DNA from 4 places in the Halomonas sp. 11-S5 genome. Region 1 is predicted to be linked to each of the others. Evidence: predicted binding sites of a transcription regulator. Region 1 holds the regulator's gene; each other region holds the start of a gene.
The links. The regulator FNR, encoded in region 1, switches genes on or off when oxygen is low (the NO sensors DNR and NnrR bind a similar motif). The targets are predictions, from matches to a motif close to TTGATNTANATCAA.

Region 1 (2,197 bases):
AAGCAGCCCGGTTTTCCGGAACACGTGCTGCCGGCCTACCTGGAGGGCATCGGCGTCGAGTACCATATCCTCGAGCGTGACACCTACTCGGTGGTCAAGGAGAAGACCCCCGAGGGCAAGACCACCTGCGCGCTCTGCTCGCGGCTGCGGCGGGGCTCGCTCTACGGCTTCGCGGAGGAGATCGGTGCCACCAAGGTGGCGCTGGGCCACCACCGCGAGGACATCCTCGAGACGCTGTTTCTCAATATGTTCTTCGGCGGCAGCCTCAAGGCGATGCCGCCCAAGCTGCTCTCCGACGATGGCCGCAACATGGTCATCCGCCCGCTCGCCTACTGCCGCGAGGCGGACATCGCCGAGTTCGCTCGGCTGATGGACTTCCCGATCATTCCCTGCAACCTCTGCGGCTCTCAGCCCAACCTGCAGCGCCAGGTGGTCAAGGAGATGCTGGCCGAGTGGGAGACGACGCATCCCGGCCGTCTCGAGAGCATGTTCAAGGCGGTCACCAACGTAGCGCCCTCGCAGCTGGCCGACCGCGAGCTCTTCGACTTCGCCGGCCTCGAGGAGAAGCAGGCGCAGAGGCAGGCCGACCGCATCGATATCCATCAGGAGCTGTAAGCTTTAAGCCGTAAGCGGCAAGACAATCGAATCGCCCCCGTGACAAGGTCACGGGGGCGATTCGATTCAGGCTGCCTTCGAGCTTCGAGCTTCGAGCTTCGAGCTTCGAGCTTCGAGCTTCGAGCTTCGAGCTTCGAGCTTCGAGCTTCGAGCTTCGAGCTTCGAGCTTTAGTGCGCGCCCTCCTCCTCGGCCACTTCGATCAGCGCCGCCAGGTCGAGGATGTTGACCTCGCGGCCGGAAACGGCCACCAGTCCTTGTGACTGGAAACGGCCCAGGATGCGGCTGACGGTCTCCACGGCCAGTCCCAGGTAATTGCCGATGTCGGCTCGGGACATGGAGAGCCGGAAGCTGTAGGGGGAGTAGCCGCGACGGCGGAAGCGGTCGGAGAGGCTGGTGAAGAAGCTGGCCAGGCGCTGGTCGGCGGTCTTGCGTGAGAGCAGCCGCATCATGCGGCGATCGTCGCGCATCTCCTTGCTCATGCTGCGGTAGAGCTGGCCCCGAAGCTCGGGCAGCGACTCGGAGAGGGCGTCGAGACGGTCGAAGGGAATCTCGCACACCGTGGTGGTCTCCAGGGCCACGACCGTGCCGGGGTAGCGTTCCTCGGCGATGCCGTCGAGTCCCACCAGTTCGCTGGGCAGGTAGAAGTTGGTGAGTTGGTCCTCGCCGCTGCCCTCGGTGGTCACCTGCTTGAGGCTGCCGGAGCGCACCGCGAAGACGCTGGTGAAGGAGCTGCCTTGGCGGAACAGCGACTCGCCCTTCTTGAGCGGCGCCCGACGCCGGATGATGGCGTCGAACTGGTCCATGTCCTGAACCTCGAGCGCCAGGGGCAGGCAGAGCGAGCTCAGGCTGCACGTCTGGCAGCGGGTCTCGTTCAGCAATGAACGGCACCTACCGGTCGCGGTGTCGGGCATGCTCTCCTCCATGAATGATGACTCTCGTCACAGTATGGAGGATTGTCGTCCACCGGCAAAGCCTCCCTTAGGAGGTACTCCCCCGCGTGAGCGCGAGATGCCATGCGCCGTGCCGGTCAGGCGGCACGGGCATCGAAGGCCGCGGCCAGGCGGTGGACCAGCAGCCGCCCCGCCGGCGTGACCTCGAGACACTGACCGCGCCGCCTCACCAGGCCGTCCCGTTCGGCCGGCGCCAGCCGGGCCAGGGCCTCGTTCAGGTGTGCTCCGGCATCCAGGTCGAACGCCTGCCCGAGCACGGCCAGGTCCAGGCGCATGTCGCACATCAGGCGCTCGATGGCGCGGGCTCGCAGGCGGTCGTCATCGGTCAGTCGCAGGCCCCGCTCCACCGGCAGGCGACCGGCATCGAGTCGCGCCTCGTAGTCGCCCAGGGCCATGGGGTTGCGGGCGGCGATGCCGCCCAGCCGGCTGAGCGCACTCACGCCCAGGCCCAGGTGGTCGCCGGCGGGAAGCGCGCTGTAGCCACTCAGGCTGCGCGACATCAGGCCCCGGGCCTGGGCCGTGGCCAGCGGATCCTCGGGGCGGGCGAAGAGTTCCATGCCGATGTGCACGTAGCCGGCACCGGCAAGCATCGCGAGGGCGGTGTCGAGGATGGCCAGCTGCTCCCCCGGTG
Region 2 (2,197 bases), on a different contig from region 1:
CCTTCGGAGACCTCGCCGAGGCCGGTCATCCAGGCGGGCTCGACGTGGAAGTGCTTGGGGGCTCGATCGACACGATCCAGTGCCTGGCGCCAGATGCCGGCGACCTTTGATACATAGGCCGGGCTGCGCTGGCGGCCCTCGATCTTCACCGCCGCGATGCCGAGCTCCTGGAGCTCCGGGAGCAGTTCCAGGGTGTTGAGGCTGGTGGGCTCCTCGATGGCATGGTAGGTCTCGCCTCCCACCTCGAAGCGCCCTTTGCACAGGGTGGGGTAGCCGGCATTCTCGCCCTCCCCGTAGCGGTCGATCAGCACGCCGTTGAGGCGCGATTCCAGCCCTTCCCGGGTCTCCTCCCAGCGCACATGGGCCGCCGGGGAGCAGACCCCGCGGGTGTTGGGCGATTCGCCGGTGAGATACGATGAGAGATAGCAGCGCCCCTCGGCCATGATGCACAGGCTGCCGAAGGCGAATACCTCCAGTTCCACCGGCGACTGCTTGGCCAGGTCGCGCACCTGGGTGATGGAGAGCACGCGGGGCAGCACCGCGCGCCGGATGCCGAACTGCTCGTGGTAGAAGCGCAGCGCCTCATGGCTGGTGGCCGAGCCCTGCACCGAGAGGTGGCGGGCAAGGTTCGGGTGGCGGCGGGCGGCGTAGTCGAGCAGCCCCATGTCGGCCATGATCAGCGCATCGACGCCCAGCTCGGCGGCCTGGTCCACGGCGCGGGTCCACATCGCCCAGCCATCCGGCTGCGGGTAGGTGTTGATGGCGCAGAACACCCGCTTGCCGCGAGCGTGGGCGTAGTCGATGCCCTCCCGGGCGCGCTTGTCGGTGAAGTTGAGGCCTGCGAACTGGCGAGCGTTGGTGGTGTTCTGGAAGCCGAAGTAGACGGCATCGGCGCCCTCGTCCACGGCGCGCTTCAGGGCGGGCAGGTTGCCGGCGGGGCAGACGAGCTCCATGGCGAGACTCCTCTCGATGAAAACCCGACCATGTTAGTCGACTATCCCTGTTAGACCCTTGACTGGCGTCATGGCGAGAGAGTATTCACGTGGGCGTGATGCAGATCATACCGGGATGATGAAGGAGAGACCCGACGAAGCCTTGCACAGGCGTCTGGCCTAGTCTTGAGTCAGGCATGCTCACCAGGCGGGGAGAGTCATGGACATTGAACGCCTGTTCGATGAGAGCTACGTGCGGGTCCTGAGCCGGGAAGTCGAAGGGCAGGCGTTCTTCGCGGCCTTCTATGAGCGCTTTGTCGCCGCCTCTCCGGAGGTGAAGGAGAAGTTTCGTCATACCGACATGGCGCGCCAGCGGGCCATGCTAAAGAAGGCCTTCTATCACTTGCTGGCGTTCTACGCGTCGAGTCATGCCGACTACTACCTGCAGCAGGTGGCGGTCAGCCACGATCGTGCCCATCTCGATATCCCCCCTGCGCTCTATGACCTCTGGCTCGAGACCCTGGTCGACACGGTGCGCGACTTCGACGAGCAGTTCGATGACGACGTCGAGCTGGCCTGGCGGCTGGTGATGACGCCGGGCATCGTCTTCATGACCTTCCATTACGATCGGGGAATCCGTTTCGACTAGCCCAGTGCAAAGAGCCCCCAGGGGCGGATGTCCATGGGGGCGATGCCGGGGCTCCTGTTGCATGTCGGGTCAAGAGGCGGGCGCCGGCGTGGCGTCGCAGAGCGGGCAGAAGTCGGCCTGCTCACTGTGGCCCAGACGCAGCCCGGTGTGGTGATCGGCGATCTGCCGGTAGAGCCTCTGGAAAGCTGGGCTGCCTTCGGCGGGGATCAAAAGCGGGATACGGGGCGACATCTCATCCAGCTCGGCGGCCGGGACACAGCGCTCGATGAGCGGATAGACGTGGCGGTTCTCGCTGTACAGGTGATGGTGATAGAGCTCGCTGAAGGCGCGAGCCAGGTTGAGCCGGCCGGGGTCGAGCTCATCCTCCGGCATGTCATCCGCCTGGCGGCGGAAGGTCGCCTCGAGCTCGTTTCCATCGCGGGTGATCCGCCGGTGCTCCTCACTGAGCACCGCCAGCAGCTCGGCGCTTTGTGCATGGCAGCCGGCCAGGCGGGCGAAGAGGGCGTCCTCCACCGGGTGGTGCCACTCTTCGGGCTGGTGGGTCAGGTAGTGGCATAGATTGGCCAGCAGTCGATAGTCGGGGACCTCTTCGCAAGCGGCGATATGCAGCTGGCGG
Region 3 (2,197 bases), on a different contig from region 1:
GATAGGCCTGCTTGAGCTGCATGGCGGTGGACATGCCCAGGATGCCGCCACCGATGATGATGAAATCGTACATGCCGTCCTCGCTCCTCCAATGAGACGGCCATGCCGTCGTCACGGCGTGGCCTCGTCAGTCTAACCCGTCGATCGAGTCACGACGCGTCAGACCTGGCGCGGGTTGCGCAGAGTCTTGGCATGAGGCCTCGAATAACACCAAAGAATCACCGAATCGATACTGGCAAAAACGCCGGATAGCCCCCATAGTGTGGCTGTCGAAACCGCCCACTGGAGCATCATGAGCACGGCACGTCACACCGCCCACGCGGAACTCACCGACCCCCCGCGAAGCTGCCCTGACCTCGATGTCAGGGACCTGGAAAAACGGTCACGCCTCATGCGCATCATCACGCGGCTGATCGCCGTGTCGGACCTGGGCAGCAAGGAAATCGCCCGCCGCGCCGGTCTGCCGATGCAGAAGATCAGCGACCTCCTCTCGGGGAAGCTGGAGCACCTCTCCATCGACGAGCTGCGCCTGGTCTACCGCACCATCGACCCGAGCAATTCACCGCCCTGATCACTCCCTCCCGCGGGAGGCCGGCACGATGACGAACAGCGAACGCTCCGCCCTGCAGGCGGGGCGTTTTTTCTTGCCCGCCAGGCATCCTTAAAACCTTTTAAACTCAATGACTTGCACTAACATTACGCCAGGATTAAGAGATTACTAACAATCCCTTGATCGACATCAAATGCCTAGACCTTGGTCGCAGGTAGCCTTCCGGTATCAACCTTGACCCGTCAGGCGGCAACCCCGCCCCACCCAGGCCACCGGAGGCGCCATGGACCCCATTCGCCGTTCCCTTCTCGGCCAGCTGGCCCGCCTCAGCGCGGGCGCCGCGATGGTGCCGCTCTCGAGCGTCGCCAGCGCCGGCATCAACCAGCAGCCACCCCGCCGTGAAGGCGATCCCAGCAAGCGCTACGGCATGCTCATCGACCTACGCCAGTGCATCGGCTGCCAGGCCTGCACCGTGTCGTGCCATATCGAGAACGCCGCCCCGCTGGGCAGCTTTCGCACCACCGTTGCCCAGTACGAGGTGGAGCACCAGGAGACCGGTGAGGTCGCCACCTTCATGCTGCCGAGGCTCTGCAACCACTGCGAGAACCCGCCCTGCGTGCCGGTCTGTCCGGTGGAGGCCACCTACCAGCGCCAGGACGGCATCGTGGTGGTCGACAGCGACCGCTGCGTGGGCTGCGCCTACTGCGTCAACGCCTGCCCCTACGATGCCCGCTTCATCAACGAGCGCACCCAGACCGCCGACAAGTGCACCTTCTGCGCCCACCGCCTGGAGGCGGGCCTACTGCCAGCCTGCGTGGAGAGCTGCGTGGGCGGCGCGCGGATCATCGGCGACATGCGCGACCCCGAGAGCCAGATCAGCCGCATGATCGCCGAGCACCGCAATAATCTGATGGTGCTGCAGCCCGAGAAGAACACCCGGCCCCAGGTCTTCTACCTCGGCATGGACGAGCGCTTCGTCACTCGCCCCGACGCCGCGCCGGTGGCCCTGGACGTCCTCGACCCCCACGGCAAGGAGATGGGCTATGAATTCCGCCATTGAGCTGCTCGCCCCGCGCTACGACATCGCCTGGTACCCCTGGGCAGTGCAGTACTTTTTCCTGATCGCCCTCTCCTACGCCACCCTGTGGCTGGCCGCCCCGGCGCTGGTGTTCGGCAAGAAGGCCTGGTTGCCTACCGCACGCCTGGCCCTGCTCGCCTGCCTGACCACCACCCTGGTGGCCCCGGTGGCGCTGCTCGCCGACCTGCACCAGCCGCTGCGCTTCTGGCACTTCTACGCCTACGCCAACAGCCACTCATGGATGTCCATCGGCAGCCTGATCCTGCCGCTATACGTGGTAGGCGTAATCGTGCTGGCCTGGCTGGCCTGGCGCCCGGCGCTGCAGGCCCATCGTCAGGCGCCCGGCATCGCCGGCTTCATTGCCCGCTGGCTGTCGCTGGGCAACTCCCCTACCCCGCGCGCCCTGCTGGTGCTGGTGGGCCTGGGCACCCTGGCCCTCTCCACCGGCATCATGCTCTACACCGGCGCCGAGGTGGCCATCGTCAAGGCCCGCCCACTGTGGCACACCCTGTGGCTACCGCCGATGTTCGTGGCCACCGGCTTTATCGCCGCCACCGGCCTGATCCTGG
Region 4 (2,197 bases), on a different contig from region 1:
TCGTCGGTGTGGCCCACCGGCAGCTGGCTGGAGTTGGTGTAGTAGGGCGCCTCCGGCGTGCCGGCCTGCAGGATGCCGGGGAAGCGCTTGAGGTCCTCCTTGGCGAAACGGTAGGTGGTGCCCTCGGCCGGGGTCGCCTCCAGGTTGTAGAGGTGGCCGGTACTCTCCTGGAACTCCCGCATCCGCTCGCGCACATGCTCCAGCACCTCGATCGCCAGCTGCTGGCCCTCCGGGTCGGCGATGTCGAAGCGGTCGTCGCTGAGATTGCGCACCATCTCGTTGAGGCCGTTCACCCCCAGGGTCGAGAAGTGATTGCGCAGCGTACCCAGGTAACGCTGGCTATAGGGGTAGAGGCCGTCGTCCATCCATTGCTGGATGCAGTCGCGCTTGATCTCCAGGCTGTCGCGACCCAGTTCGAGCAGCCGGTCCAGCTCGGCGTAAAGCCCCGCCCGGTCGCCGGCGAAACGATGCCCCAGGCGCGCGCAGTTGATCGTCACCACGCCCAGCGAGCCGGTCTGCTCGGCGCTGCCGAATAGGCCATTGCCGCGCTTGAGCAGCTCGCTGAGGTCGAGCTGCAGCCGGCAGCACATGGAGCGCACCATGTGAGGCTCCAGGTCCGAGTTGAGGAAGTTCTGGAAGTACGGCAGCCCGTAGCGGGCGGTCAGCGCGAAGAGCCGTTCGGCGTTGTCGCTCTCCCAGTCGAAGTCATGGGTGATGTTGTAGGTGGGGATCGGGAAGGTGAACACCCGGCCGCGGCAGTCACCCGCCTCCATCACCTCGAGGTAGGCACGGTTGAGCAGGTCCATCTCGGCCTGCAGCTCGCCGTAAGTGAAGGGCTGCTCCGCCCCGCCGATGACCGGCACCTGGTCGCGCAGGTCCGCCGGGCAGGTCCAGTCGAAGGTCAGGTTGGTGAACGGCGTCTGGCTGCCCCAGCGCGACGGCACGTTGAGGTTGTAGATGAACTCCTGCACCGCCTGCTTGACCGCCGGGTAGTCGAGCCGGTCGAGACGCACGAAGGGCGCCAGGTAGGTATCGAAGGAGCTGAACGCCTGGGCGCCGGCCCACTCGTTCTGCAGGGTGCCGAGGAAGTTGACCATCTGCCCCAGCGCGCTGGAGAGGTGGCGGGGCGGCGCGCTCTCCGCTCGGCCAGGCACCCCGTTGAAGCCCTCGATCAGCAGGGTGCGCAGCGACCAGCCGGCGCAGTAGCCGCTGAGCATGTCCAGGTCGTGGATATGCAGGTCGCCCACGCGATGGGCGTCGCTTACCTCAGTGGGGTAGACCTCGTTGAGCCAGTAGTTGGCGATCAGCTTGCCGGAGGCGTTGAGGATCAGCCCGCCCAGGGAGTAGCCCTGGTTGGCGTTGGCATTGACGCGCCAGTCGGCACGCTGCAGGTATTCGTTGACCGTCGACGCCACCCTGACGGTGCCGGGCTGCAGGCTTCCCATGGAGTGCTCCTTCACTGGCTGGATAACTACATATGGTGTTTTTAACTATAAACGACACCACATATTGTGCATGAGAAGGATAGGCACCCTGCCGCGGCAGCGACATGATCCAGGTCAGGAAAAAGGAGAGTGGCTAGCATGCGGCCGCTACTTGCTGCCATGACACACCGGCATGGCTGGGTGCATGGCTGGGTGCATGGCTCGGCTGAGGTAGTCATTGCTTGGCTATGCGCATTGCCTCGCCGAAATGGTTACCCACAAGAGGGTGTTGCCTCACATACTGAGTTACCAAGGGCAGTATCTGAGGTGGTGGTAATGGCGAAGAAAATGACGACTCCCGGTAGGCAAGAGCTGATAGGTGTTCTGAGGGAGCGCTATGCACAGGGCTCTCGCGCAGAGAAAGGCCGGATCCTCGATGAGTTTACTCTGATCAGTGGGTGCCATCGGAAATCCGCACCTGACTGTCTATGTGAGTGTTCATACACTCGAAATCAGGTGGCCAGATTCACTATGCCACTACAAAGCGATGCGCCGGTGACCTGGAAGCCATGTTTCATGCCGGGGCGTCACAAGCGAGTTTCTCCCCCTGCCTCGATAACCGTCCTTGACCTCGCGCCTTGCGGCCACCCTGCCGATTCACCATGATGGCCTGTATCATCAGCAGGCTAAGCGCATTCATCGCCGCCAGAACGACAGGGACGCCCCATGAGCCAGACCGACGCCCAGCTACGTGAGCTGATCCTCACCCTCGT

Region 2: OP497_RS04825 (peptidase U32 family protein) is a predicted target of FNR. The motif match lies at 1,049-1,062, and genes of this name have one in related genera.
Region 3: dsrO (sulfate reduction electron transfer complex DsrMKJOP subunit DsrO) is a predicted target of FNR. The motif match lies at 730-743, and genes of this name have one in related genera.
Region 4: OP497_RS15405 (ribonucleoside triphosphate reductase) is a predicted target of FNR. The motif match lies at 1,550-1,563, and genes of this name have one in related genera.

What each region holds. Positions count from the first base shown of each region.
Region 1 covers NZ_JARANW010000002.1:67,118-69,314, reverse strand. The annotation lists gene ttcA (tRNA 2-thiocytidine(32) synthetase TtcA) at 1-615, shown strand, start outside; gene fnr (fumarate/nitrate reduction transcriptional regulator Fnr) at 784-1,527, opposite strand; gene hemN (oxygen-independent coproporphyrinogen III oxidase) at 1,644-2,197, opposite strand, start outside.
Region 2 covers NZ_JARANW010000004.1:110,833-113,029, forward strand. The annotation lists gene OP497_RS04825 (peptidase U32 family protein) at 1-953, opposite strand, end outside; gene OP497_RS04830 (globin) at 1,153-1,581, shown strand; gene OP497_RS04835 (hemerythrin domain-containing protein) at 1,651-2,197, opposite strand, start outside.
Region 3 covers NZ_JARANW010000011.1:92,041-94,237, forward strand. The annotation lists gene lhgO (L-2-hydroxyglutarate oxidase) at 1-73, opposite strand, end outside; gene OP497_RS09990 (XRE family transcriptional regulator) at 293-571, shown strand; gene dsrO (sulfate reduction electron transfer complex DsrMKJOP subunit DsrO) at 834-1,610, shown strand; gene nrfD (NrfD/PsrC family molybdoenzyme membrane anchor subunit) at 1,594-2,197, shown strand, end outside.
Region 4 covers NZ_JARANW010000029.1:10,022-12,218, forward strand. The annotation lists gene OP497_RS15405 (ribonucleoside triphosphate reductase) at 1-1,445, opposite strand, end outside; gene OP497_RS15410 (site-specific DNA-methyltransferase) at 2,151-2,197, shown strand, end outside.